2 regions of the Pradoshia sp. TA40_28 genome follow, and region 1 is predicted to be linked to the other one. Evidence: riboswitches for the same ligand, from Rfam matches in the RefSeq annotation. Region 1 holds a riboswitch; the other holds the start of a gene.
The links. Region 1 has a riboswitch for preQ1 ahead of queF (preQ(1) synthase). Riboswitches for the same ligand answer to the same signal wherever they lie in the genome.
Positions count from the first base shown of each region.

Region 2: linked by a shared signal. The riboswitch ahead of AC58NB_RS13315 (QueT transporter family protein) and the one ahead of queF (preQ(1) synthase) in region 1 are both predicted to bind preQ1.

Region 1 is NZ_JCATZO010000005.1:292,389-308,152, reverse strand. Features, by position in the region: gene pelG (exopolysaccharide Pel transporter PelG) at 1-697, shown strand, start outside; gene AC58NB_RS09205 (DUF4832 domain-containing protein) at 779-2,146, shown strand; gene AC58NB_RS09200 (YhgE/Pip domain-containing protein) at 2,597-3,748, opposite strand; gene AC58NB_RS09195 (TetR/AcrR family transcriptional regulator) at 3,879-4,463, shown strand; gene AC58NB_RS09190 (metal-binding protein) at 4,687-5,166, shown strand; gene AC58NB_RS09185 (NanQ anomerase/TabA/YiaL family protein) at 5,404-5,853, opposite strand; gene AC58NB_RS09180 (C45 family autoproteolytic acyltransferase/hydrolase) at 6,304-7,170, shown strand; PreQ1 riboswitch class I at 7,410-7,456, shown strand; gene queF (preQ(1) synthase) at 7,582-8,082, shown strand; gene queC (7-cyano-7-deazaguanine synthase QueC) at 8,209-8,874, shown strand; gene AC58NB_RS09165 (VUT family protein) at 8,879-9,421, shown strand; gene AC58NB_RS09160 (FAD-dependent oxidoreductase) at 9,702-11,360, opposite strand; gene AC58NB_RS09155 (hypothetical protein) at 11,663-11,899, shown strand; gene AC58NB_RS09150 (biotin transporter BioY) at 12,155-12,733, opposite strand; gene AC58NB_RS09145 (hypothetical protein) at 12,934-14,466, shown strand; gene AC58NB_RS09140 (hypothetical protein) at 14,574-14,858, opposite strand; gene helD (RNA polymerase recycling motor HelD) at 14,948-15,764, shown strand, end outside.
Region 2 is NZ_JCATZO010000009.1:127,264-143,027, forward strand. Features, by position in the region: gene AC58NB_RS13270 (GntR family transcriptional regulator) at 341-1,033, shown strand; gene brnQ (branched-chain amino acid transport system II carrier protein) at 1,404-2,756, shown strand; gene AC58NB_RS13280 (DUF975 family protein) at 2,850-3,611, opposite strand; gene AC58NB_RS13285 (SDR family oxidoreductase) at 4,391-5,170, shown strand; gene AC58NB_RS13290 (long-chain-fatty-acid--CoA ligase) at 5,195-6,805, shown strand; gene AC58NB_RS13295 (quinone oxidoreductase family protein) at 6,896-7,876, shown strand; gene AC58NB_RS13300 (DUF368 domain-containing protein) at 8,101-8,901, shown strand; gene AC58NB_RS13305 (DUF4352 domain-containing protein) at 9,199-9,897, shown strand; gene AC58NB_RS13310 (ferritin-like domain-containing protein) at 9,998-10,432, opposite strand; gene AC58NB_RS13315 (QueT transporter family protein) at 10,601-11,086, opposite strand; PreQ1 riboswitch class I at 11,097-11,141, opposite strand; gene AC58NB_RS13320 (DoxX family membrane protein) at 11,358-11,888, opposite strand; gene nadE (NAD(+) synthase) at 12,291-13,109, shown strand; gene AC58NB_RS13330 (dynamin family protein) at 13,432-15,764, shown strand, end outside.

The sequences.
Region 1 (15,764 bases):
TTTTATTGTCTGGGGAAGCAATCTTCAAGCGGTAGTTGGTAATACGTTTGTAATGGCTCCATTCTATGACGTACCAGTCTTCTATGCTTATTTATCTATTATTCCTGCGATGGTTATGTTTGTTGTTTCAATGGAAACATCGTTTTATAAAGTTTATAAAAGGTACTATGAAAAAGTAAGCGGAGAATATTCTTTGAGCCAAATAAATGAAGCGAAAACTAAAATGTTTCAAGTGTTAACCCGTGAATTAGTCATTATCATGGAATTCCAACTGTTCTTTACCATCCTGGCAATTGCTCTTGGTATAACCGTCATACCATTATCAACAGAACAAATTCACATTTATAATATATTGGTAATTGGGAATTACTTCTTCATCATCATGTTTATCTTAATGCAAATCTTGCTTTATTTCGATGATCGAAAAGGTGCGCTAATTGTCATCTCCAGTTATATGGTTGTTAGTATGATGAGCATGATTGCCGTTATTCTTATAGGAGGCAATTATGGATTGGCTGGTTTCTGCTCAGGATTAACTGGTCTGATTATCGCCTTTTGGAGAATTTATCATTATGGTAAAAATATAGAGTACTATACGTATTGTACTCAACCACTGTTTGCCAGTGAAAAAATCAGCTTTTTAACCAGGGTGGCAAATCGAATGAATGAGATTAATGGAGAGGGGAGGGGAAATTAATTTTCCCCCTGTCTCTTTATTCAGGTTTATGTATAAACTCTTTTAGGCTTTAATACATAAGAGAATGAAGGGGAACATGGAGTGAATAAATATATGATTTTCGTAATTAGTGCTGCAATTCTAATTTTGGTATTTATATATCATGGCCAGAAGTTCAATTATGAAAAGGAAGGTGAACCCATCATTAATCCGTTTATGGGATTTGCACCTCCTGCAGAGGGTGGACCATACAAGCAAGCCCATTCACTCGTTTATGCTAATTTTACTTGGAAGGAGCTTGAGCCGGAAAAAGGAGTTTATGACTTCGATAAAATAGAAGAAAAATTTAAATTTGACTATTGGGAAATGGATAATAAGAGATTGATATTCCGGGTAGTCTTAGATTATCCTGGAAAAGCGGGCCATATGGACATACCCGAATGGCTTTACCGTGAATTAGATGCAGATGGTGAGTGGTATGAGCATGAGTGGGGCAATGGTTTCAGCCCTAACTACAATAACCCAAAACTAATAAACTATCATGAGAAGTTAATAGAGGTATTGGCTGAACGATATAATCAGGATTCTTTCATTGCATTTATAGAATTAGGGAGTTTAGGCCATTGGGGGGAATGGCATACTTTGCAGGAGGATGGGGTTTATATTCCTTTTCCAAAGCTGTCAATTGCTGAAACTTATGTTAAGCATTATACAGAGCGTTTTACAGACAAGATATTATTAATGAGAAGGCCCCATCAGATAGCTTCTGATAATAATATGGGATTGTACAATGATATGTTCGGTCGGAGGGATCACACCATAGATGAATTTTATAGCTGGGTCACCAATGGATATACATTTTGGTTAACCGGTGAAAAAAACCCATCCATGATCGATTCCTGGAAGACTGCTCCAATAGGTGGTGAATTTGCACCAACCGTTGAATGGGGGGATTATTTCTCCTCCAGTTCAATTTCTGAAACCATCGAGCAGTTGAAAGCAACACATATTAGCTGGCTCGGTCCAAGTTCGCCAGCGTATTATAGTCCTAATGAAAAATATCAAAAAGGAATCAATCGCTTTTTAAAGAAAATTGGGTATCACTTCCGGTTAACTGAAGTGGGTTATAAAAAGTCTGCTGAGGCAGGGGCAGAGCTGTCACTTGAAATGGAGTGGGAAAATAGCGGAGTAGCTCCATTTTATTTTGATTGGCCATTGGAAATATCCCTTGCAAACACGGAAGGAAACATTATCTATAAAGAAACTGCGTCAGCAGATATACGAGAGTGGCATCCAGGTCGGCATTCAATTGAAGAATTTATTTCAATCCCTCATGATTTAAAGAAAGGAATCTATCAGGTTAATGTAGCTATACTTGACCCAGAGCTTATGGAACCAGCAATTCATTTGGAAATGGAAGGAGAGAGGGATGATTTGAGGTACACGATAGGGGAGTTAAGGATCAGATAGAAATCGTGCTTTTTCTTGTCGACGTGAAACATAAAATCTTCCCATTTGTAAAGTGCTTCCTTTCAAGAAGAAAGTGAATATAAAATAATTTATGCAGCTTGAGCCCTGAATTGCCGAGAGTTCAAGCCACTCCATTTTTCCTGATAGTTCTCTCTAATTATGAGATGAAATATATCTTTCTAATTTTTCTTAAAACCAGACGATTCATTAGCCTATCTTAGATAATTCCGGAACCTGCTTTATAGGCCCTTGGCTACCCCATTAAGAATTAATTGGCTGTTTTAATAGTAGTTGGGTTCTTGGGTTTTATTCTTTTAAACTTATATTTCTCATAAAAACTCCCCAATTGAAAGACAGATTTTCTTTTTTAATCTGCCTGCCTATTGGGGAGCGCATTGACTACAACTAACTAATTTTACCTTTGTAAATTGGGTTAGTTGTAGTCAGTATTTAATTAGCATTTGTTTTTCGTGCAAGTACTGGTTTGAAGACAGACAGTACATACATCACTAAACCTGCAATACCAATTCCTAAAATAGTGTTAAATGATTGGCCAGTGTAAAAGCCGCTGCCGAAGTAGAAAATTTCGCGTAAACCTTCAGAGGCAAAGCGGATTGGAACCCACGGGCGAATAAAGTTTACAAAGAAATCAGGTAGCATTTCTTTTGGTGTCATTAAAACACCCATACCTAATAACATGACAACCATGAATAAAGTAATGGCTGGTTTACCAATCCATGCAGTTACTCCGGAAACTAATAAGAAGAAACAGAAGGCAGCAAACGATACGAACGAACCAACCAAGAAGTAGCTAGGCATATTAATACCAGCGATCAAACCAAGCGTTGCAACGGTAAAACCAGAGAATAGGGCAATAATGATGCCGAATAATGCTTGACCTCCCATTAGGTGTAAGGCTTGTTTACGTGTTAATAATTCTTTTTTCAAAATATTAGATGATGCTAAAAATACAATGAAGCCGCCGATTAGGGCACCTACCCAAGCAGGCACTGCCATTAAGGTTGGAGCACTTCCGTTTGCAGTTGAGGCTGTAACGGCATTGAATACTTCTTCCTCAGCAACAATCGGATTTACAAGCACAGCTGCTTTGTTGGCTTCTATTTGTTGACCGTCCATCTGAGCAACAAAATTTGAAGAGTATTGGTTGTTTAATTGGCTAATTAAAGCTGTTAAAGCAGTCTTCGCATAGTTTGCACCAGTTATGTTATAACCTTGGTTAATATAGACCTGTAAAGTTGCTGGAGAGTTGTTTGTTATCGCATTTTGCAATGTATCATTATAACCTTTAGGAATGACTAAAGCTGCGTAATACTCTTTATCATCAAATAATGCTTTAATATTTTCTTGCTTTTCATTTGTAAAAGCTAACATTGGTTCACCGCCGTCAGTCCCTTTACTCATTTGTTCTACTGCTGATTTCACGGCGTCTACATGTTCGCCTTCATCATTTACAATTAGCGCTACCGGTAAATTTTTCACCTGTGGATTGCCTTGCGCAAATAAGTTTAAGGAGAAAAGAGCAATAATTAATATAACTGCAATAGGAGCAGCCCATGCTAATTTTTCTTTAAATAATCTCAATCAATTTCTTCCTTTCTTATTAAACAACATATTGTTCAGTAATATTAATTCATTTTATAATCAGGGTGTAAACAGAAGCAATGAACAAAAGTGAACATCTTGTTCACTTTTTTGAAATAGAGGGATTTTTGTGAGTATTTATGAAGAAAAAAACCGTAAAACAAAACAACTTATTCAAAGATCATTTTTGCGAATTTTAGAGAATAAGCCGTTTGAAGCAATTACGATCGGAGATATTGCAAAAGAAGCACATATAAACCGAGGAACATTTTATTTACACTATCTAGATAAATTCGATTTGCTTGATCAAATCGAACAACAATTGTTTAGAGATTTAGGAAATCATATTGACCTATTACAATCACGATATTCATCTACATATACATTTGAAAAAGAACAAGAGCGATTAGCTGCTTCTTTATTCAGCTTTATAAAAATGCATGCTCCATTATTAAAAATATTTTTAAGCAATCATGGCAGAGCAGGTTTTCACCTTCGATTTAGAGATGCCTTTACAGAAAAGGTTCGTATTAATTTAGAAAAAAACGAAAGTATTAAAGCTAGGTTAAATGCGCCTCTGGAATATTTCTTATCATTTATAACATCTGCTTTTTTAGGATTAATCGAACAATGGATTCAAAATGATTTAGATAAAACGCCTGAAGAAATGACAGTCTTATATATTGATATTATTTCGTTTATTCAGAATAAATAATGAGACTTTTAAGAAGCGGGACCCAGATTAACTGATTCTTGTGTCTGGATAAATACCAATTGATATTAGCCAAGATTATTGGCTTTTTTATCATCCATCCAAATACGAAAGAGCGAACGTCTGTTTTGAGCGAAAATGTGTTCGTAGCTCTAATTATCCCCTATAATGGAAATCATGGTTGGTTAAGTAAAGTCACCATAGAAGAACATAACGGAGGATTAGGATGGCAAACGGGAAAGCACATAAGAAAATTAATCTGATATTTTTAGCGATTGGAATTGGGGCAGTGTTGATTAGTTCTCAGCACTATGTGCATGGGATTTCTGTGATTATAGGTTATCTCTTCGGTACCTATTGGATGAACCCTGATTTGGATATAAAAAGCACCCCGTATCGGAGATGGGGATTCTTACGGTTTATGTGGATTCCCTACCAAACATTGAAGCATCGCTCCATCTGGACTCATGGATATGTAATCGGGGATATCATACGATATTTATACTTGATGGTCTTGATCATGTTAGGGGCAGGATTGATGAGTATGCTTACAGGTGTGCCATATGAAACGTATATCGACAACTTGGAGGAGATCTTCATCCAGCATAAATTATCTATTCTATCTTTCATTGTTGGGAATGTCCTTTCATCAACCGCTCATATTTTGACCGACCATGCTTCAACCACACTTAAAAAGATCTTTTAACCAAAATCCCTTTTCTCCTGGTAGAAAAGGGATTTCTGGCATTTAATGATGGTTTATCTTTCGTTGAACTTTAAAAGGCTTTCACATATGCTGCGTCAAACAATCATTCTTCAAGAACTACAAAATTTATATAAAATGTTTTTATAGGCTTTGTAAAAACCTTACTGAAAGAACACTCCAACGAGCTAGCTTAATAAAGCGAGAGGCAAAATCAAATCAATGATTTTGCCTCTTCCATTAATCACACAATACTTTTACTACTGCTTTTTTTACAGCTTGTGGTTGCTTTACACAAACACCTGGCATATGAGCATCTTGCGGCATAAACACAGCAAAACATCCTTCTTTCACGATTAAGTGATTACCCTCACCATTCAGGAACATAACATCGTTTTCTTTTTGTTCTTCTACGACTTCTGTTTCTTCTTTATTTGTATAAACCATTCTTTCTTCGCCTTTAATGACGTATTGGATATCTGTATATGTATAGTGAGCTTCCAAGCGGCAGTCTTCAATAAGCTTTGTTTCATACTCTTGAATCATGACAAAGACCTTGTCATTCTCAATTTCATACTTACCTACCGGCAAAGCCTGCAAATCATTTTCTAGTAAAAAAGAAAAGGCTTTCTTTAATCTTGGATGCACTCCATCATATAATGGAGCATTTGATAATTGATCAATAATCATAGATGTTTCCTCCAATAAACGATTTATCTTCTTATACAAGTATATAAAATAGTAACATATCCAGTAATAGTGAAACAAGAACTTGTATACCAGTCTGGTTTATATGATACGAAATACGGAAGGAAAAAAACTTTAACTTCCTTTTTCTGGATATATAAGTTATATAAAATATATAGAAACTGTATAATCAAAGGGCTAAAGATGATTCAAACAATGTGAAAATATAATGGACCAAATTGCATGAAGGTTAGAATGTAGCTGGAATCCAGATAATCATAGAGGGGGAGAATTATGTATGGAAGATTTGAACATTAGAATAGTAGAGTTAAAGTGGAGTCCTTTTGAATATGGTCTAAAGCAAAGTGAAGAGATTAAGTCGACACACCTCGCTAACCAAATTCGTTTACCGAGGATTTAAGTACAAATTCAAACACCAAGAAAGCAAAAGAGATACTGAAGGACATCTCTCCCACTCTTTTAGAGGAACTTAGAGGACTAGCAGAAGGAATGGGCATGGAATTAGAGACGATAATCCGACTTTATAGCGGTTATGATGTAGATTTTCCGGCAATGGGATGTACGGCTCTAATAAATGAAGAATATTATGTACGAAATTATGATTTTAGTCCGGAGTTGTATGATGCAAGACTTGTATTTTCCAAACCGGCCGTTGGCTATGCCAGTGTTGGTTTTAGCCAGCAAGTGATTGGTAGACTTGATGGGATGAATGAAAAAGGGCTCGTAGTTGGATTACATTTTGTCAACAGCGAGCATAAAGGAGAAGGATTTCTTGCGACGACCATTGTGAGAATACTATTAGAACAGTGTGCTAATATAGAAGAAGCAATCGACCTCATTTCAACACTTCCCCATGGATATTGCTATAATTATTCGATAACAGATCAAAGTGGAAGGGGTATTGTAGTGGAAGTCTCTCCCGAGAAACAGATTGTGACCTCCAGAACTCCTAACATATGTACCAATCATTTTGAAACAGAAGCATTACGAAACCAAAATAAGCAAGAGATACAAGGATCCATAAATCGTAAAGAGTATCTCAGCAATTTATTATTAGAGAAACCAACACCCATGTCTGCTTATAATTATTTTAATAATGGCAATTCTCCTTTATTTTTTAAATTCTATAAAGAATTTTTTGGTACGCTTCATACAGTTGTTTATTCACCAAAGGAATTAAGCCTGATGATTGGGGTAGGGGAGAATAGTAAACCAATGGAATTTTCACTGAGAAGATATATGGATGGAACTATAAGTCTTCCTAAAGTGATAAAGGGAAGAATAAATCAAGTATTATAGAATACAATTCACATATACCCATTCTCTGTGTAATGGTAATGGTTGAACTATAAAAAATAATGAGGCTGGCCTGCCAAGTATCAGTTTACTCGTTCTATGTCAGTTCTGGCTCGCCGCCCATATTTCACGGGACATCAGCAGTTATCTAACTCACAATCAATAAAGTTTTTAAATTTCCTATTATAACCAATAATGGTTGTGGTATGCTAAGAGGTAATTAAAATAATATCTGAAGATTTTCAGGAGAGGTTCATAGCGGATACCCTCTATAAAAAACTATGGATACATGTCAATCTCGCCATGTCCATATAGTGGACGTGGCTTTTTTGACTTTCTTAGTAGTTATTTTTATAGAAAAAGAGTATCGCCCTCCTTGAAATGATTAGATATCTAATTCAAGGAGGGTTATTTATGTCTGGTCGTCATCAAACAGAAGGGTTAGAGGATTTAACATTATTGGGAAATCAAAATGTGAAGTATGCCTTTAATTATGCACCGGAAGTATTAGAGTCTGTCGATAATTTACATGCAGACCGAGATTATTTTGTGAAGTTTAATTGCCCTGAATTTACAAGTCTTTGCCCAATTACTAAGCAACCGGATTTTGCAACCATGTATATTTCCTATATTCCAGATAAAAAAATTGTGGAAAGTAAGTCACTAAAAGTGTATTTATTTAGCTTCCGCAATCATGGAGATTTCCATGAAGACTGTGTAAATATCATTATGAATGACTTAATTAAACTGTTGGATCCACGTTATATCGAGGTGTGGGGTAAATTTACTCCACGTGGGGGAATATCAATCGACCCTTGGTGTAACTATGGCCGAACTGATACGAAATATGAAGAAATCGCTCATTATCGTTTAATGAATCACGATTTATATCCGGAAACAGTTGATAATCGCTAACTGTTAGGACAATTCAATAAAATCCTTGTCTTCCAAGGGAGAGGTTGTTAGCGACCCTCTATAAAAAACTAAGATGAACAGCGCATCTTCTTAGTGCTGTTTTTTCATTGGAAAGGAGAATGAACATTGAAGCAAGAAAAAGCATTAGTCGTGTTTAGCGGGGGACAGGATAGTACGACCTGCTTGTTTTGGGCATTAAAAAAATTTAAAGAGGTAGAGGTTGTAACATTTAATTATGGACAACGGCATGTATTTGAAATTGAATGCGCTAAGCAGATCGCTAATGAATTAAACGTCCATTATCACATTTTAGACATGTCGTTACTTAATCAACTCGCTCCAAATGCATTAACACGCGCTGATATTGAGGTGAAGGAAGGGATGGATGATGAGTTGCCATCAACATTTGTACCAGGTCGCAATTTATTATTTTTATCTTTTGCAGGTATATTAGCGAGACAAATTAATGCAAAGCATATTATTACAGGTGTGTGTGAAACTGATTTTAGCGGATATCCTGATTGTCGTGATATTTTTATAAAATCTTTAAATGTCACGTTAAATTTATCGATGGATGAAGGATTCGTTATATATACCCCTCTAATGTGGTTGAACAAAGCAGATACATGGGCATTGGCAGATGAATTAGGTGTATTTGATTTTGTAAGAGAAAAGACGCTAACCTGTTATCACGGGATTAAAGCGGATGGCTGCGGTGAATGTCCCGCTTGTAAGCTTCGTCTACAAGGAATGCACACATATTTACATACAAAAAAGAATATGGGGGATTAACATGATACGCATTTTATTTTATTTACTGTCCATTGTAACAGCCAATGTTTTGACAGCCCGATTTGCGCCACTAGAATTTTGGATATTCATTATTCCTATGGGCTCGTTCTTAATTGGTGCAACATTTATCTTTCGCGATTTAGTCCAAAATAAATTTGGTCGTAAGAGGACATATGGATTTATTTTCTTAGCTTTAGTAGTATCAGCAGTTGTATCCTATTCATTAGGAGATACGCTCATTATTGTTGCAGCTTCTACACTATCATTCTTGATCGCAGAAACCTCAGATACAGAAATTTATACCCGTTTAAAACTGCCGATGGTATGGCGTGTCTTTTATAGTGGAGTTGTTGGAGGTTTATTAGATTCAGTAGTATTTGTCATTGTAGGCCTAAGTCCAATTGGGGCAGGATATGTTCCTTGGGCAGCTGTACCAGCAGCTATTATTGGGCAAATGATTGTGAAAACGATCATGCAAATGATTGGCGCTTTTGTATTAGGACAAGGCTTGGCCTACAAAGAGAAGCGTCTGTCCAAAGCATCCTAATGATTACTTGGATTTAATGGCTCCTACTATTTCAGATAGTATAAAGAGTAACTTAGTTCATTCTGTACCGGCAATTTAAGTCATATGATGTGGGTGGGGAGGAAAGTGAACCTACATCGTTTTCCTTAAGAAAATAGGTTGAGGAGAATTTGATAATCCCTGGAGTAAATAAAGCAGGTTTAATCAAGGGAAATAAGTTTCTCGGAACTAATTATAAAGAAATGACAAAAGCATTTGAATATATTCAAATGCTTTTGTTGAAGATGTTGAAAGTCCTCTATTATTTATTTTTACAGTGCATGGAAGCTACGTAACCAAACGTCATGCCTGGTCCCAGTGTTGCGCCTGGCCCTGGGTAAGAATGACCCATAATCGAGGATGAACAGTTACCGCAAGCGTATACATTTTCAAATACAGTACCGTCTTCTTTAACGACCCTTGCTAATTCGTCCGTCACTACACCACCCTTAGTACCGATATCACCTGGGTACACTTTCATGGCATAATAAGGAGCCTCGTTGATTTCAAGTAGATTAGGATTTGGTAAAGAAGGATCCCCATAATACCGATCATGCGGTGTTTCTCCTCTATGGAAGTCTAAATCCTTACCATTTCTAGCAAATTCATTAAATCTATCCATGGTTTTACCTAAATTTCCTTTTGGTATATTCAATAAACCTTCTAATTCCTCAACTGTATCTCCCTTCAACACCACACCATTGTCATAGTATGCTTGAGGAAAATCTTGCCCTGGGAAAAGACCGGTAAAGATATATCTCTTCTTAGCTCGACCATCTAAAATAATCCAGGAAGTGATAGCTTTACCACCTGTTTTTTCATTATGTTCATACATTTTGTCGACGAATTCATGGTAAGGAGTCGGTTCATTAATATATCGGTTTCCATCTTGGTCAACAATAATCATATTTGGGAGTCCTCTATCAGCAACTAAGAAAAAGGGCATTCCCAAATGATTAATAACAGTAGGTGCACCCCAAACTCTGTCCATTAACCCAAACTTCGCATTTAATTTAGCGAACGGTTCAATAATATCGCCTGTTTGTCCTTTTGGTGAGCTTGTCCAATTGACATCTTGAGGACTAGGAAGATATTTCTCTCTCTTTTCTTGATCTCTGGAAAATCCACCTGAACCAAAGATCAAGCCTTTATTAATTTTAATTGTGACTTGTTTGCCATTCTTGTTTACGGTTAGACCTGTAACTTTGTCGTTTTCGTATATAAAATCAACAAATGGGGAATCAAGCCAAATTTCTCCGTTTAAATCTTTATAAGTTAGAGCCAATCGTGCTATTAATGCTCTTCCTAAAGCAGCATAATCCTTTTTAAATACTTTATGTTTAATTAATCGCCATCCTAGTGTTAAAGAGGCTCTTTTTCCTGCCCAGGACCTGGTGATCATGTTCACTTTAACAAAATCTTGACCTGTCATAACAAAACCTTTTGTATCCATTACAGGAGGTACAAGTTTGCTCTTCCAATCTTGTAATTTATTTAAATCAATCACTTTAGGTTCGATTGACCGGCCGATTCCTTTTCCACCCGGATGTGTTGGATAATAATCAGAGTAATTATTTGCATAGGAGAATCTCATATGTGGACTCAAATTATGCATATAATCTAACATTTCGATTCCTTTTTTCAAATAGGTCTCTTTAATGGTATCACTTACTAAAGCACCGACAGTTGAATCCAAATATAATTTAGCTTCTTCAAAACTATCGGCAACACCCGCCTCAACTAAATATCGATTATTTGGAACCCATACACCGCCACCTGATAAAGCGGAAGCTCCTCCAAAATGCTTTTCTTTTTCGATTAGTAGTGTATCTAATCCTTCTTTTTTGGCCGTAATGGCAGCCGAAAAACCTGTCGCACCAGAGCCGACTACTACAACATCATACTCGTAATCCCAACCCATTTAAAAATCCCCCTTCGAGTAGTCTTTCTCTCAAAATAACAAAACTGTAAAATGTAAACTTTACAACGATGAATATTCAGATAATTTAATTTTACAGTATTTAACAGGGAAATGAAAGTACAATAATATTTGGAAATATTTATAATCTCACAAAACTATAGCAGGCTGAATTTAGTAATATTTAATAGATTAAGTAAAAATAGAAATCTGGAAATGTTCAACCATTAAATAAACTTTATATAATATATAAATATAATAAAATGATATAAAATGAAAGCAAATAATTGGTAGGTGTGAAAGAAATGAAGTGTGAAAGCTGTAATGGAACAAATATGAATGTTGTATTAGAGCAACAATCAGGAAAAATGCAGGTGCATAAAACAGGTATTTTGGCTAGAATGGGTCGTCTCTTCTTAATTTTATGTACAGCTGGATTGTGGATACTAGTGCCAAAAAGAAAAGAACATGGTAAAACAAAATATAGTAGTAAACGTGTAGCTCTGTGCCAAAGTTGCGGACATAAACAATATTTAGAATAAATTCTAAAGCATCAAAAGATGTTTTTGATTAAGGTCTTTCTGTTTTAAATAAAAGCAGTAGTTGAATAATACAGCCACTTCCTTTATGGAGGTGGCTATTTTCATACCTCAGATTAGGCAAACTTAATGAATATCAAACCGGTACATCTAACTAATTCATACCATATACAGGGCAGATAGAAGTCATCTTTTTCACCCCATATTGTCTACTAATCATATATCCACATTTCATTTTCTCTGTAAGGCAAAAGATACTCACACCCAATTAAAGGGAGGAGTATCTTTTTGTTGTGTCGGTAGTAGTTTGGCAGAGTTCAAGCGCTGCCGGATGGCTATGCCAAACCATGCGGCCAGGAATGCTTTAATGATGCCGACTGGCAAGAAGGGATAAACGCCTGTCACCAGTGCTTCATTCCAGGAGAGTTCTGTAAATAGTTTTAACCAGATCGAGCCCACAGCTAAGGTGATACACATTCCTATAAGGTTAGCTATAAAGGCTTGACGGTATGTATACGATGTTTTTTCTAACCATAACCCGATCAGGAATGCTGTAGGGATGAAGCCGATTAAGTAGCCACCTGTTGGGCCAAATAAAATGCCGAACCCGCTTGTGAATTGAGAAAAAACTGGTAAACCTATAAGGCCAAGTGTTAAATACACCAATACGGTAATCATGCTATGTCTGGAGCCTAAGATGGTTGCCACAATCCCGATGGCTAATGTCTGTCCTGTGATAGGAATCAGAGGTAAAGGAATCGTTATTTGGGCTAACAGACAGATGATGGATGCACACATAGCCACCAGAACTAGGTTTTTCGTTTTGTTTTGTGCCATAAATTCTCACCTCAGCCAAAATATAAGTAAACTAATGTAAATATAAGGTTAACATATTTTAAATTAAGTGAACAAGAATTATTAGATAAAGAATAGAATTTTTTGGACTATTGAAATTATATAGAAAATTCTACCAATTTAAACCGATATAGTGATATATTTATATGTGTAAAAAGATCTAGAAATAAAGGGGGATTCATTTGAGTAAAAAAGCCATATTTATACCGATTATTACTGCTTTAATGATGTTGCTTCTCTATTATGTTTACTATTTAAAACTCGAGACAACTCTTCCTGATGATGGCTGGGGGAGATCTACTAATTTAAAAGTTTCATCAAACTTTCCTATGGATTATTACAGTTATCAAAAAGATGAAGAGTTTCACGTTTTTATGCCAGATGAGACAGACGTTTCCCATAAAGTATTCGATTCAAATTTTAACCTTATCAAAGAAGAATCCATCCAAGCTGAAGTGGCACCGGCAGAACCTATTTGGGCGTCCGCGGATCAGCTGATTTATATGGATGATGATCAATTAACCATCAACCAAGATGGAAAAGATCAGGTTATTGCTACAGGTATCAGTTCTTTTACACCTACGAATACAGGAGTTCTCTTTTGGAATCAGAATGAATTAAAACAATATACGGCAAGTACAGGTGAAACGAATCATATACATACATACGATTACCCCATTTATACAGCTCTACAAGCGGAAAACGGTCATTCTACTTTTGTAGGACTCCAAATTTCTGATATGGATATCCATTTTTATTCTTTACAAAATGATCAATCCAAAAAGATCCTCGAGTACTCAGCAAGCGGAGGAGAAAAGATTGAAAACATTGTTTATAATGCTGGAGAAAAAAAGGCTACAGCGATTATCGAAAAGTATACGATGGCACAGGGACAAAGGGCCTATCAAGCGATGGAGTTGAGTTTTGACTTGGCTACATCAAAAATGGAGAAAAATGAGAAGTATACATTCTATGATAAGACGAATGGGAATGAGTTGGACAATCCTCGCTATTTGCAAATATCCTATCAGGATGATAAACCGGCCATCTTATTTGTTGCTGAGGGCAGTCGAGTGGCAAAACGATCTGGATATAATGTCTATTATGCCACTCAGCAAAAAGGAGCCTGGGTCGCTGAAAGGAGAAGCAATACGGAAGACACTCCTGTGAGACCTCAATGGCTTGGTCAGACTTATTTAACGTGGCAAACATTTGATGGGAAGGAATATGTGTTGAATGGTACAACAAATAATGAACGATATATTGAATCATCACAACAAATAACCAAAGATGATTACATCTCAGCTCTATATTATTCTATATCAGGCATATTCAGCGGCTTTTTTATGTTAGTGCTGGGGATGGTATGGCTTGTGCCTCCGCTGGTCTTTTACGGAATCCTGTCGTTTATCAAGAGTGATATTTTTGAGAGGAATGAACGCAGGTGGGTGGAACCCGTAGGAATTCTCCTTTATGTAGCTACGATGATTTATATGCTGAATGTGGTCTTATCCGAAAGTTCATTCTTTGCGGCTCCGTCTTATCTTAACTTCGATGGTAGTTTGATCGTATGGCCATTATTCATCAGTATTCTGACTTATATAATCTATCGATGGGTTATGAATCAGGATACAGGCTTATTTGCTGGCTTATTTTACTATATAGGCTATAATTTATTAGTTATGACCTGTTTATTTGGGCCATACTTATTGTAAATACTGTTTAGAAGAATACCAGGCAATCCTGAAGCGATTGTCTGGTTATTTTGTCTTACGGAAGAGCTTGAAGACTTGAAATTAAAAAATCCTTTAAATTAAAACGCTTAGAGGGAGATTTCGTCACCCGAATGGTATAAATCAATATAGTAGAAAGGCAAATCAGGATTTTTTTGTATTATATGTGTACATATGTTGTAATGGCTTAAAAATTCATCGAATAAGAGAAGTTCAGGTGAATGAAAATCATACACGGTTAAAAAGTATTCCATCATTTCAAGAGTATCTGGATCATCCAATAACCCATGGATATCAAGAGGCACTTCGAATTTTTCATAAAGAGATTCCAATCCAAAATCGGAAAAGAGTAAAGCGATTTGTCTTCTGTACATGATTCCACCTCCATTAGTAGTATGATGGATCGTTTAGCCTTTCAAACAGGGAATCTTAAATTATTTAAAGATAGGATGGGTGAGAAAGTGTGACAAACGGTATGAATCAGGAGATTGAAGAAGAGAAACTACGGCTGGAGTTCATCAAAAGATATATGCAGGTTGTGATTGAAACAGCTGAAACGAATAAAGAACAATTTATGCAAAAAATGAAGGATATCTTTGAAGATGCAGACTGGGTAGAGAGCGCGGGGTATTCACAGCTTTTAACAAGCGCCAGCTTTTATCAGCTATCTCGATCTGAACTGGAAAGTCTGACAAAGGCAATACCAAAGCCATATTTTGCACGGGTGGATTTCACTTCACGGGAAGCGTTGGATAAGGAAAAACTTTATTTTGGAAAAACCTCCTTGTTCCAGAGGGATAATCAGGAGCAATTGATTATCGATTGGCGTTCGCCTATTGCTAACTTATATTATGAAGGCCGCCTGGGAGATGTGAGTTACACGTCAGAAGGCGAAACCTATGACGGCACCATCAGTTTGAAACGACAATTCATGATTGAAAATGGTGAGTTGCTGGATTTACGGGATATTGATGTGACAACAGTGGATGAATTATTACAGGAGTCTCTTGCCGGTAGTTCTGCCAATCGATTAACAGAGATTGTCGCAACGATTCAGGAGGAACAGAATCAAATCATACGAGCGGATTTAAATAAACCTATTATCGTCCAGGGGGCTGCAGGAAGCGGGAAAACAACGATTGCTTTGCATCGGATTTCTTATTTTTTGTATCACTATAAAGATGTTTTTGAACCGGAACAATTATTAATTTTAGCGCCAAGCTTTTTATTTATTGATTACATTTCAGAGGCTCTTCCGGAACTGGGAGTGGAGAAAGTAA
Region 2 (15,764 bases), on a different contig from region 1:
CCACAGGACGTGGCGTATTTAGTCTTCGTTCGTTAATAAAGTCGTTTCAGCTTTTTATGCAAATCCAGCTTCAGGGCCTAGGAGCTCGGGACATAAGCTCTTTATTAATCCAGCTTCGACTCCTAGGCCCTCGAGTCATAAGCAAATACTCTACGGGAGAAGGACGCCCTGCGAGTATTTGTCTTATGCTTGTCGGGCCTGACCAGTCGTCTCAGCTTTTTTTTGAATTGCTTGAAAAATGTTTGGAATATGATGATAATTGAAATACATAGGTATATTGGTTACGTGGAGAGTAAAGAATTTTGAGTTTTATATACGTTTATATAAGGGAGAAATCATGATGTTAACAGTGACACCCAAATTACCTGGAGAAAATAATAAACATTATTCGTACAGAATTATTAAGAATGGGATTATGTCTCTTGAATTAAAACCGGGACAAGCAATCAGCGAAATTGAATTGGCTAATGAACTACGGATTTCACGAACGCCGATTCGAGAGGTAATCGGGAAATTAAAAGAGGAACATTTGGTTGAGGTATGGCCACAGGTTGGTTCATATATATCCAAAATTGATTATAAATTGGTTAAAGAGGCAGCTTTTATGCGTTCTGTTCTAGAAAGAGAAGTTCTTAAGTTAGCCTGCGAATCTATTTCACAAGAGACATTATTAGAACTAAAGAAGGTTATCAGTTTACAGGAAAATTGCATAGGAAAAAAAGGTGTGGAAAGAACCTTTCATGAACTAGATCAAGAATTCCACGCCCTATTTTATAAAGATCAAGAAAAAGAACATATATGGGACGCGATTAACCGCCTTAGCACACATTATAATCGGATTCGGCTGTTATCTGAAATCAAATATGATTATACAGATATCATCGAACAACATAAGAATATTATTAACATTATTGAAAACAAAGAAGTGGACCAAATAGATGAGGCTATTAGCCAACATATATTAGGACCTGAGAAATACTGGAATAGTTTGTTGGAGTCAGATAGCCAATATGCTGAATACTTTGTTGGTTAAATATCGGATTACAATGGTAGGAACAATCAAAAAATATGAAGAGCCCTTTTTCTATCTTTGAATTAGGGTTTTTTGTATTGATAAGATATTCAAAAATAAACTAAAATGACCTATATAATTTCTCTTAACTATTGATAAAATTTACCTTTATATTAGTTTTTAAATCACCTTGCATTTTTAGAGGACAATTACTATAATCACTTGTATTGTAGGGGGCGCTTTAGCGAAAGTTAGCATTAAAAAGTCACAAATGAAACAAAAAGTCTGAATAATCCTGACGATTATGTTAAACTAAATACTGTTATATTAAAAATGTTTAGAATTATCTGATAATTATAGTGTCCAACGAGATTGAACGGGAGGTTTTTTTATGGATAATAGAAAGAATAAGTCTACAACTCTAGCGATTGGCTTCATGCTCTTTGCTTTGTTTTTTGGAGCTGGCAACCTAATATTCCCGGTGTTAATGGGACAAATGTCTGGTGCCAATGTATTGGAATCTACAATAGGTTTCATCGTAACTGGAGTAGGACTACCGCTTTTAGGTGTATTGGCAATTGGGTATTCAGGTGAAAGCGATCTGTATTCAATGGCTAAACGCGTACATCCAATGTTTGCAATCGTATTTACTACGGTACTTTACCTTGCTATTGGTCCTTTATTCGCAATCCCGAGGACAGGAACGGTTTCTTATGAAATTGGTGTTAAGCCATTAATTGGTGACATGAATAGCAACGTGGCAATGGTGATTTTCACTATTATCTTTTTTGCGGTTACTTGTTTCTTTGCATTAAAACCAGGAAAAATTATCGATGTTGTTGGTAAAATCTTGACACCTATTTTATTATTTCTTATAGCACTATTAATCTTTGCAGCTTTGTTTAATCCAATGGGAAGTTTAACAACTCCTGCTGAACAATACACAGAACACGCATTCTTTAAAGGTTTCCAGGAAGGTTACCTGACAATGGATACATTAGCGTCTTTCGTGTTTGGAATTATCATTATCAATGCCGTACGTTCTACAGGAATTCATGGTAAAAAAGAAATGATGAGTAGTGTTATGAAGTCCGCGTTTATTGCAGCGGGTTTACTTGCAGCTATCTATGGGGGACTGGCATATCTAGGTGCTACAGCTGCAGAAGAGATTGGGGTATTTGATAACGGAGGTGCTATATTAGCGGCAGCATCTCATCATTATTTTGGTTCTTATGGAAGCTTGATCTTGGGACTTGCTGTTATTGCAGCTTGTTTAACGACTAGTATTGGCCTTGTAACAGCTTGCGCGGCATACTTTAATACATTAGCTCCAAGACTTTCCTATAAAACATATGCAATTGTTTTATCTGTATTCAGTGCATTAGTTGCCAATGTGGGACTAGCCAACTTAGTGGCTATTTCAGTACCTGTATTGACAGCTATTTACCCTCTAGCCATAGTTCTGATTTTCCTTACATTCATGCATAATACATTTAAAGGATTGTCTGAAGTCTATATTTGTAGTTTGGGATTAACCTTTATCGTAAGTTTATTTGATGGGATAAATGCAGCAGGTTTAAAGATTGAAGGAATCAATAGCCTATTTACTTATTTACCACTTTCTTCAGTTGGATTAGGCTGGATTGCTCCGGCTATTATGGGAGCTATTATTGGTTACGCAATTGGAATGTTGAGACAAACCACACCCGTTATGAATGAGGTTGCAGATATACAGAAAGACTGATTTTAAAGGCGTGTAGAAGACACAGCCTGCTTATAAATTTAAATAATAGAATAAAGAATAACCCCGGTTCTATAGGAGAACCGGGGTTATTCTTTATTCTATAGGTTTAGCAAGTTTGTCGTATTCTATAGTCATATCATGATTTGGAGATATTGGACCCTTTGTAATATAGTCTTCTGTTGGTTTTACATAATCGTCATAAAAGACGGCGAGTGATGTCATGTAGTAAGGGGAAACGTAAATGGATATACCAATCATAGCAATGATTCCAATAATAATGCTGGCAGATCCTGCGAAAATTAGAGTAGCATCTGCATCATATCCAAGTGCCATAGATATACTTCCAATTATGATCAATAAGAATGGAATGATAAACCATGTGATAAACGATAAGCTTAATAAGAACAAATCTTTTTTCTTCCCATTCATTATCTTGCGGCTTTCTGTAATAGCTTGAAGAGCAGTCAGTTCAGGACGATCCCGTAATATAAATAAGGTCATCGAATAGGCAAGTCCTTTAATAATTCCAGGTATAATAAGTAAAAGAGACCAAAGGGTAATGAATAGTGACATTAAAATGTAGGTTAGAGTATTTCTAGAATAATTTACTGTAAACCCTTGGAACAAAACCTTGACTGAGGGATTTTGTTTTCGTTTTAAATCTAAGTGAAACCACATGTATCCAATCGCCAAAGGACCAGATATAAATAACGTGGCAAGAAGGAAAATAATCTCCTGAGGAATAATTCCTATTATATAAACTAAAATATAGTTAATAAAAAATACACCGATTGCAATTCCCCATTTGCCATTCAGTGCTTGTTTTGCGGTTTCTTTAATAGAACGTATTTTCATAGCACATCTCCTTTTTTTGATATATTTACTAATATATAGTATGAATTACTTAAAAATTAGAGTCAATTCCATTAATTTAAAAAATAAAACTTTCAATCATTTGTTAAATAGTTGTAATTTTCAGATTTAATTGTATAATTGGAAGCGATTAACAGGTCGATGTGTGAAGGTAGTAAGAACTTTTTCCTATTCTAGTAAGGTAGTTGATTTCTAGAGATCCTTAATGAGCTTTTTTAAGGGAATATTTAAATGAGCAAGAAATGGTCTGGAGTTAAGGACCCCTTTGGAAGAATAAAAATGATGTTGAAAAAGAGGGGGTATAAAATTTCCTGAGACTGCATGCATATGGATTGGTCTTACCAATTTGGAAGAAGAAACTTTGTGTGAGATTCAGGATTGATCTGAATTACCAACCTATGAGGCCAATCGGAACGGTGGTACATTCGTAAGAAATATTATGTAAGCGTATTCATTAAAGCGTGTATTGGAAAAGCTGACTCCTAATAAGGGTAGCATAAAGGATTAGATTGCAAACTCAAGAATTGAAGTTGAGCAGGCGAAGTTATTATATGATGAACATAATTGGAAGTAAAATACAAAAGTGATGATTAAGGTGGTTGCTCAACAGGGCATTGAAATTATCGACAGAGTTATATAGGGATTTGGTACTGTTGGCAATTCAGAGGATCTTTCCTGGCAGATTGGCCTGATGGAAGTGCATCGTGCTCAGCTGGCTAAGCTCGAAATCAAAAAATAGTACGAGGAGGAGCAAGCTAATCATGAATGTTTTACGAATGTTTGATTTATCTGGTAAAACAGCGATTATTACGGGAGGCGGACGCGGTCTTGGAGCTCAAATAGCACTGGGATTAGCTGAAGCAGGGGCTAATATTGTCCTGTGTTCACGTAAGGTTGAGGCTTGCCAAAGGGTGGCAGATAGCCTGGAAAAAGAATATGGCGTGCAAACCTTGGCTCTAAAATGCGACATCGGAAATGCGGTAGATATTCAGAACGTCGTCAAAGAAACGCTAAATAAATTTGTGTGTATCGATATTCTGGTCAATAATAGCGGGGCTTCATGGGGAGCACCTTCACTGGATATGCCGCTTGAAGCTTGGAATAAGGTTATCAATATTAATTTGACAGGTACTTTTCTCATGTCCCAGGCGGTAGGGAAAGTAATGGTGGAACAGAAGCGGGGGAAAATTATCAATATAGCTTCGGTAGCAGGCCTCGGCGGAACTCATGCTGACATGATGGATACGGTTGGATACAATGCCAGTAAAGGCGCAGTCATAACTTTAACAAAGGATTTGGCAGTGAAGTGGGGGAAACACAATATTCATGTGAATGCAATAGCACCAGGCTTTTTCCCTACCAAGATGTCTCAGGTTTTACTTGAACATGGAAGAGATGCACTTGAATATTTAACTCCTCTAGGAAGGCTTGGGAATGATCAAGATTTGAAGGGGGTTGTTCTATTCTTGGCATCTGACGCATCTAACTATATAACAGGCGAAGTATTGGTAGTTGATGGCGGAAAACACGCCATGGTTTAAATAAAAGATGAAGGAGATTTGATCATGGAAAAAAAAACTTGGCTCGCGCAATATCCAGAAGACATTGCATCTGAGATTGAAATTCCAAACAAATCATTGCCAGACATTCTTCATGAAACAACAATTCATTTCCCCACTAACAACGCCCTTTCTTTTTTGGGAAGGAAAATGACCTATCAGGAACTTTCAGGAACTTCAAGCCGTTTCGCCGCAGCTCTTCAGACGAATGGCGTTAAAAAAGGTGATAGGGTAGCGATCATGCTGCCGAACTGTCCTCAGTATGTAATTGCCTTTTATGGTGCATTAACAATGGGAGGGATTGTTACTCAAATTAACCCAATGTTAGTAGCCAGGGAATTGGAACATATATTGAAAGATTCCGGCACTGAAACGATCGTTGTAATGGATGCATTCTATCAAACTGTTAAATCTGTTCAACCTTCTACGAATCTAAAAAATATTATTGTAGTCAGTTTGCAGCCATCCGGGGCAGACTTCGGAGTCGATCGTACATTTGAGCAATTTATTTCAGATACACTAACTCCTGCAGAGCCAGTAGATATTGACCCAAGCCATGATATTGCTGTATTGCAATATACAGGCGGAACGACGGGACGTTCGAAAGGTGCTATGCTCACGCATCGTAATTTAGTGGCGAATATTTATCAAACAAAGGAATTTTTTAAACACATTGTAGAGCGAGGGAAAGAGCGGTATTTGACTGTCATCCCATTATTCCACGTATTCGGCATGACAGCTTGTATGAATGGGTGTATCTTAATGGCCAGTGAAAATATACTGCTTCCGCGTTTCAATCTTGAAGAGGTTCTTCAAACGATTAAACAAGAGAAGCCAACAATTTTCCCAGGCGTACCAACCATGTACGTGGCAATCAATGCTCATCCAAAAGCACAGGAATATGGAATTGACAGCATTGAAGTTTGCAATAGTGGTAGTGCCCCGATGCCGGTGGAATTAATGAGAGAATATGAGACAAAAACGGGTGCCAAGATTTTGGAAGGATACGGACTTTCAGAAGCAGCGCCGGTAACGCATTGCAATCCTTCTTTTGGTATTCGTAAACCGGGAACAGTTGGTATTGCCTATCCATCCACTGATTGTAAAATTGTGGATATAGCTACAGGGACAGAAGAAGTTCCAAATGGCCAATTGGGAGAATTAATTGTTAAAGGTCCACAGATTATGAAGGGGTACTGGAATATGCCTGAAGAAACGGCTGTTGCTCTCCGCGATGGATGGCTATTTACAGGGGATATTGCCAAAATGGATGAAGATGGATATCTTTCAATTGTTGACCGTAAAAAGGATTTAATCATTGCAAGCGGATATAATATTTATCCCCGTAATGTTGAAGAAGTCCTATATGAGCATCCTTCCGTACAAGAAGCAGTTGTAATTGGAGTACCGGATGAATATCGGGGTGAAACAGTTAAAGCCATTATTGTTTTAAAAGCGAATAAGTCAGCTACAGAGAAAGAAATGATTGAATACTGTAAACAGAATATGGCTGCCTACCGGGTGCCAACGATTGTGGAATTCCGTGATGAATTACCTAAAACCAATGTCGGAAAAATTCTTCGCAGGGCATTAAGAGAAGAAATCCAAACAAAGTAGGGAGCCTACCATACACACGAGGTCTTGAAGATGAAACAAAAGTATTCCTTTTTTAATTTACCGGTAAATAAGCGAAAGGGTGTATGTATCATGAGAGCCATTCAATTTACGGAGTACGGAGGGCCTGAGGTTTTAAAAATGGTTGAATTGGATAAACCGATACCTGGTCCGCATGAAGTGTTAATCCAGATACATGTAATTGGTGTGAACTACGCCGATACAGCCAGGCGAGAAGGGCAATATGTCGTACCAACCAAGCTTCCTTTTGTGCCTGGAGCAGAAGTTGCTGGAGTTGTGGTTGAAGTCGGTGAAGAGGTAACGAATGTAAATATTGGAGCGAGAGTCGTCACGCTAATTGAATCTGGGGGATATGCTGAGTATGTTGTGGCAGATGCACGATCCGTAATCCTCCTGAAAGAAGAACAGGATTTGAAAGAAGCTGTCTCCCTCCCACTGCAAGGGTTGAGTGCCTACCATATTTTAAAAACAATGGGCCGTCTGCAAAAAGGCGAATCTGTATTAGTTCACGCGGCTGCTGGAGGCGTAGGAACTATTGCTGTCCAATTGGCTAAACTAATGGGCGCTGGCAAGGTAATTGCTACAGCCAGCACGGAGGAAAAGTTAGAGCTTGCACGGTCTCTTGGAGCTGATGTATGTATCAATTATACTAATGAGGGTTGGGATAAAGAAGTATTGGAAGCGACAGGTGGCCGTGGGGTTAATGTAGCACTGGAAATGGCTGGGGGCACTGTTTTTAAGGATACACTTAAATGTTTAGCTACCTTTGGGAGATTGGTTATCTACGGAGTGGCAAGTGGAGAACAAGCCATTATGTATCCATCATCGTTAATGGCTCGAAATCAATCCGTGATTGGATTCTTCCTTCCGCAAATAATGAGGAAGCCAGAACTATTACTGCCAAGTATGCATGAGTTATTTTCACTTTTGGAAAATGGAGATTTAAAGGTAATTATTGGTGAGGTGCATCCTATAGAGGAAGCGGCAAAAGTTCATGAGTTACTGCAAGCACGAAAGACTACTGGTAAAGTGTTGTTGGAAGTTCATCGATAATAGGAAGAATATACGGAGTGCGCAAGCTTACAAAAGCTTGCTTTTTTTTAATTCAGAGATGTATCCATTATTATTGGGAATATCAGGTGAGTTATCTCCGTGTAGATTTTGAAAGAGTCTATATTCATAGAGGAGTATGATAATTTGTATAAAGTGCCATTGTTTTTATAGGTTTATATTTTATAAACTATTATAGTGAAATAAAATATAAGGACTGAAAAATAGTGGAGTGGAAAAATATATATCGTGGTATGTTAATGGGTATCAGTGATTTAATTCCCGGTGTGAGCGGAGGGACCATAGCGTTTATATTAGGAATATATGATCGTTTATTATTATCAATCAGTGGGTTCTTCAGCCGTGACTGGAGAAGGCATCTAGGATTTTTGTTACCATTAGCAATTGGAATCGGCTTTACCTTGTTACTGTTTAGCCGGGTGATTGATTATTTGCTAGAACATCATTATGAACCGACACAATTCTTCTTTGTCGGGTTAATAATAGGTGTACTGCCATTTATCATAAGACAGGCAGAGGTGAAAAAACACTTTACTGGGAAGCATATTGGGGTTGTCGTTTTGGTCGCAATTATGATGGCAGCGCTAGGATTTTTAAAGCCGAATGAATCCATTGAGATATCTGAAGTAACACTATTATCTGCTATTGGATTATTCTTTTCTGGCTGGCTTGCAAGTATGGCCATGCTGCTTCCGGGTATTAGTGGCTCGTTTATCTTGCTGCTGCTGGGCGTTTATTCAACGGTCATATCTGCACTATCAGATTTAAACTTTACAATTATTATCATTGTAGGGGCTGGAGCAGTGGTTGGTTTTGTTGTGAGCAGTAAAGCGATTAGCTTTTTACTAAGGGCCTATCCGCATATGACATTTGCCGTTATTATGGGTCTGATTATTGGATCGATCTTTGTTATCGTCCCCGGATTACCAACAGGACTAGGTACTATTCTGCTATGTTGTATAACTTTTGTGGCAGGTATTTTGGTAACTAAGCTCTTTACGAAATAATGAAATTGAATAGTGTGGAAAAAAGGATTGTCTCAGACAATCCTTTTTTTATTCGTAAGCTTTGTTAAATTTCACTGTTAACTTTTTTCTGATTGATAGTAGTGGATGGACTGGAGTTTCCTGTAGGATAAGAAAGGCCAGGGGAAGTTAACTAAGCCAATTCGTAAAATGAAATTCATATTTTATAACAATTATGTTGGATTGATAGGAAAATACCGGTTATGGGTAGAATATTAAGTCTTAAGCAAAGGTATATATCACTAACAACTTTACAATAAAAATAGTGGAGGTTGAATCATGCAAAAAAAACTGAGGTATATATGTATGGCATGCCTTATTTTTGTAGTTTCAGCTTGTGAAGGCGGAGAAGAATCGAAGAATGAAAAGGATAAAAAAAATAATAATACTGAAGAAGTAAGTATGGAGAATAAAGAAACAAAGAATAGCGTGGCGGCCAAGGAAGAAGAAACGAAAAAGGGGACATCTCAACCCAGTCTAGATCAAAATCGCTTGACATCTGATAAAATGGCTTCAAAAAAAATTCTCTATGAAAATTTAAAAATGAATGATATTCAAAAAATTGACAACGTAAACATTAAGTTAGAAGGTATACAGTTTACGGAAATAACGCCATCTGAGGAAACGAAACCAAAGTTTGAACATATCAGTAAAACTAATATTGTGGCACTAATAATAAAGTTGAAGCTCGAGAATAATTCTGAGCAATCATTAAATTTAAAATCAGTAGGCTCATTTCTACGAGCAAACGACAATCAACTATCTTATATGTCTCAAACCAGTCTGGAGCCAGATCAACAAAAAAAGGAAATTGCAGCAGGAGCATCAGGAGAAAAGCTGCTTGTATTTTTAATGGATAAGAAATTGTATAGTTTAACTAAAAAATTAAAACTAGAATTTGGACCGTTCCGGGATAGCAAAGGGAAGGAACTATTTAAAGGTAAAAAAACAGAGTTTGTTATCCCTGTACCGGAATAAGCGCCATGGCACTAGAACTAAAAGAACCGCCATCCTGATGTGAGTAGAATGACGGTTCTTGTTTTTTTTCTATTTTAAGTCATAAAAACTTATTTTTTAATCAGTCAAATCGAGAGTCACTGAGAATGCGGCCTAATTCTTCCATATGGCCTGTTTCATCTGTGATTAAATCTTCAAGTTTGACAACTAATTCAGTTAAACCTAATTCTTCTGCTTGTTTCTTACGGGTTTCGTAGCGGTCGATTGTATCTTTTTCCGCTTGATAAGCAGATTCAAGCATAACTTTCACATCAGTAGTTTGTATAACTTCAGCTGGTGTGACAGTTGGAGTTCCACCTAATGTACTGATTTTTTCTGCAAGGTATAATGCATGACCCTGTTCATCAGATATTTCACCTTCAAAGAAAGGTTTTAAAGTTTGTCTGTACAAACCGGATACTAAAGCTGCGTAGTTTGAATACATGATAGATGCAGCATATTCATTTGCTAAATCTTCATTAAGACCATCAATTAACTCTTTTAATTTTGCGTCCATTCCAAAATCCACTCCTTCTACTTTTCTATAATTCAAAGATACCCTACTTCTATGTAAATTAAGCATCTTTTTCGTGGCAAAATTTTGAAATATTTTTTCAAGGTCCTATTTTTAACATATAAATAAGCTTGATCCAGGTAAAGGATCAAGCTTTATATACATCGTAAGTTATACTAATTTTGAAAAATGAAGACGTTTATTTAGAGCGTAGATAATTGGTGCACCGATCGCCATGACAACAAATTCTCCAATAGCTGTAGTGGCCCAGGTAATCCAGAATGGAAATTTGAGGGCGATATTTAACTCCATAGCAATGAGGAACATCATAAAAGTAAACACGAACGTATTTATAAACATTCTTGCCCATATGTTATGAATAAATTTGCATATCAGAATTGTGATGGTTAATGACAGGATGGAATGTCCTACACCAAAAACCAAATCATATGCTAGTAATTGCGAGTATAAGAGGTTGGATAAAAATACGCCTATTACAATCCCATATATATATTTTTTATTAAATACGATCAGGTGGTTGAACATTTCAGGTATTCGAAATTGAATGTTCGAAAATGCAATCGGCTGTACAATCATGGTCATAGCAATATAAAGTGCCGCTAAAACACCATTAACAGTAAGTGTTCTAATATTCATTTTGGAAATCTCTCCCTTAGTTTTTTATCGTGGGATGGTTACGAACCACGTTCGGTATACCCGAAGATACCAAATAATCATAAGCAAAATAAGGTAAACAGTCAACCGTGGATTCAACTGTTAGTATACAACTAAGGATAATTTTATATTTAAATTAGTTGAGCCATTTCAGTGAAGTTCCATACTACAAATTGATGTGTGCGAGTAATTTAGAAAAGAAAAAATGACACCGAGAATTTTTTCTCAGTGTCATTTATACAAGTATCTTCTGTTAATGACTTGGAGTTAATTTTTTTGTGTTTAGAGACTTCTTATCCTCTTTTTTAAAGATTGTTTTGCGAATCCAAGGTAGTACGTAATAGTCTCCGCCAAATCGGCCAGCATTTGCACCTGCTACCAAAATAATCAATCCAAGTAGAATATATAGTGGATTAGTAGATACAGTTCCGCCGAACACAAACATAAAGTTCATTAATAATCCACAGAAAGCTGCAGTAGTTGTTAAAACTCCCAGCAATAATCCGAGTCCGACTAGAAATTCACCCCATGGAATTAAGACGTTGATTAAGCCAACATTTGGGATGGCGAATTTTTCAATAAAAGCACCATAGATTGGATAGAGTGCCCCTCCATCTGGGCCTGTTACAGGATTGGCAACAATATTTCCAAGGAATCCAGAAGCATCAAAAGCTCCGCCTTTAATTTTTTCGAAACCATGAATCATCCATTCGTAGCCAAGGTATAATCTAATGAGTAATAATAGTCCGGAAGCATATTTATTAGTACGTAACCAATTCATCATTTTGAATCACTCCTATATGGGTTTAACTGGCTCTAATCCGCGGTTGTTAGTGCCAATAACTTTCTATACCTTATTTATATACTATCCATCACTACTTGTGGCAGATTATCCCTGTGTTTCATTTTTTGTACAAAAACATGTGAACCTTTTGAGTAAATACTGAAAACAACTTTACAAACGTCGCATTGTTCGTTCCTTCACAAACTTTCGGACTAATGGTTATTTAGAACGAAAAGTTGGGGAGAATTGAATTAATCATATCGTTTAAGTTTTTAATGAACTTTATGTAAATATCTCTTTTATTAATTTTACATATAAGAGTAAAATATATTTAAAATAAAAGGTTAGAAAAAGTACTTTTAAGGAAAAAGAGTAAGATGAGTGTTCGAAGGAGGAATGGATATGAGCTTACAATCAGTTATTATTGAAGCTTTACATGTTAAACCAGAAATTGACCCGAAAGAAGAAATCACAAACAGAGTAGGGTTTTTAAAAGATTACTTAAAGAAGAGCGGTGCAAAAGGTTTTGTACTCGGTATTAGCGGCGGGCAGGATTCTACATTGGCGGGACGTCTTGCTCAAATGGCTGTGGAAGAGTTGCGTGAGGAAGGATTTTCAGCCAAATTTGTTGCTGTTAGACTTCCATATGGAGTACAACATGATGAAGATGATGCCCAACGTGCCCTGCAGTTTATTAAACCAGATGAAAGTCTGACTTTTAATGTAAAATCTACGGTCGATGTGATTACCGAACAATATAAAGAAGCAACAGATGAGGTATTAACTGATTTTAACAAAGGGAATGTGAAGGCACGACTTCGAATGATTGCTCAATATGCAATTGGTGGTCAAACTGGACTTCTTGTGATCGGAACCGATCATGCAGCAGAGGCAGTTACAGGATTTTATACAAAATATGGGGATGGCGGAGCTGATATTCTTCCATTATCCGGACTATCTAAACGTCAGGGAAGAGAATTACTTAAAGAATTAGGGGCAGAGGAAAGACTTTATATGAAAGTGCCAACTGCTGATTTACTTGACAATAAACCGCAGCAAGCAGATGAAACAGAGCTTGGTATATCTTATGATACGATTGATGATTACTTGGAAGGTCGCAAAGTAGACCCTGAAGCTGCTCTGAAAATTGAAAAGCAATATTTAAAAACTGAGCACAAACGACAAATGCCAGCAAGTATACACGATAATTGGTGGAAATAAACATCAGAAAAGGAAGCCTATGATTTTTTAAGTCATGGGCTATTTTTTATGAATAAAATGAACTATGCCATCTGTTAAAATATACTGATATAATAAAAAGAAAAGATACAAACATACAATGGTTTTAGTTAATTAATAGTGGGTATAGGAAATAATCTAGTACTATATTTATTTCAATTATGACAATTGTTCCAGTCTCCTTTCACAATGTATTGAAGATGAAACTAAAAAGAAATCATTTTGCAATCAATTTTTATTACACTATATAAGTTATATAGTATTATAGTATCCAATTTATATAAATGAACCAGGGAGGGGTCGTATGATGAATAATGAAAATAACTTGATTGAAAAGTCCTTATATAAGACCTTAATAAACAATAATGCGGCGAACCCGTTGCTTATAGTAAGTGAAGAATTACTCGCAGAACAACAAAAAGAACTACCTGAGTTATCCATATTAAGATTTGCTCAGGGAGAGATTTATTTCCACCATAAAGATTACGAGGCTTCTATTTTTAAATGGGAAAAGGTTAGCGATGATCTGGAACCTTGGGCTAAAAAGAATATGGCGGATGCTTATTTTGAATTAGCCATGTATGCTAATGCGGAAGAGCTTTATAAATCGATCGAGACAGAATCGATTATATTGAATACTGAGGTTGGATTACAGTTGTTTGCTCTTTATATAAAATTAAATAAAACAGAAATGGCTGATAAAACGATTAAAAAGGTCGTTAAATTAAATCCTGATGATTCTCAAGTGACAGAAATTGCGCGTTCATTCTTTGAGAGTCAGAATGACTGGGATAGTGCAGTTGAACTTGCGGTCAACGAATCTATTCGTACAGAGTCATTAATTTGGTATGATATCCTGCAGTCCTATATTGATCAAGGTGTAACGAAAAATATGGAACCTGGCTATTTTTATCAAGTTTTACACCAGCTTTATTCTATTGACAGCACCCAATTCGAACAGCTAGCCGTATCTCTTTGGAATAGCTATAAGGGTGAGCCTGCCTATATGTCCTGGGTTCAGGGATTTAATGATTTACTTCAAGATCTGGAATTCATCCATACCGTGCAATGGTCCAATTTATCCTGTTTATTTAAAGAGGGATATTTCGAATTAATTAATGGAGCCAAACCAATAAAATCTTTAAAAGGCTTAGTACCAAGCCTTTTACGCAATTGGCTTCGTCTTGCAGATAGGCACCATGCTCTACTGGCTTCTTCTGCAGTACTGGCATGGAACGATAATTTCCCGGCTACCATTGGACAAACGGATGTTGATATAGCTGAAAGAGTCTTAATGAAAGCTGAAAATAATCGGAACGGCCTGGAAGATAGCGTTCGTCTATTTGAAGAAATTGATGAATGGGCCAATCAAAATAACCTCGCTGTCAGTGAAAGGGACAAATGGATTATTGATGAACTATTAGATGTTGATGTACAACATATTATGATTGCTGGAACAAGCGGAAGCGGAAAATCAGCTTTAATCCATTCTATATTAGGGGAAGAGTTATTTGACGAACCCACATCCTCGGCTATCATGTTTAAAAATGCAGAAGAAGAAGGCATAGTGGAAGTTACCAATTCCTCGATTAATCGACTTACACTAGAGGACTTGGAAGAAAAAGTATCAAATCGAAGCTTGATGAGTTCTGATGTAAGTATCATTGAATACCAGATGCAGAATAAATTTTTATCTGATAACCATATTGCAATCATTGATACTCCAGGATTTAGTATTGCGAATAATAAAATGCATGAAATACGCCGCTATTTAAATATGGCAGACAGTCTTTTGCTTGTATTGGATGTAAATGATCCATTTACAAATAAAGAACGTGAAATTGTTATGATGATTCATGAACAAGTACCTGATATGCCAATACATTTCTTATTAAATAAAATGGATCTTGTTCATAATGATCAGGAAGCGATTCGTATAGTAGATGAAGCTTGGTCAAGAATTAGTCCTTATTTGCCGAATGCAAAAATATTTGCACATTCCGCTCATTATGTAGGTAACAGGCAGCTTTCTGATCTTGCTGAGTTTATACAAATGAATCTGAAAAGTAAGTATACGGAAAATGCGCGTACAGCTAAGCTGCTTCACTTTGTTCGAGAAACTATTTCTAACTTGTTGGATCAACGACTGGAGAGAGAAGAAAGCTTGGTAGAATCTATTCATTGGAATGAGGACCTTTTAGCTAAACTAAATGGTGCCAAGAATCAGATGGACGATTTGGAAAAAGAAAAAGCTGTATTGTTACGTAAGTCGTTTAAACAAAGGAAAGAAGCCATTCGTCTTGATGTGGAGGCAGCCGTACCGAAAATATTGCGTGCCAGCAAAGATTTACTTACAGAGGACAGTGATTTCCGTAAAATTCATGTGGAATTAAATGAAAGTATGAATTTACGAGTTCAGGAATATATAGAAACAACTATTTTGCCTAAGTATTTTTACTCTCTAAAGGATTGGATCACTGAGGCTGAAATAGAATTGAAGGAAAGCCAGGGGTATCTAACCGAAATGGCCGAGAGCTTTAATGCCATTTATCGTGAAGACCGAATGAAATTCGAATGTGATTTCAGAGTATTAGATGATTGGCGCAGAGATGCAAACAGAATGACAAGTGGAATACA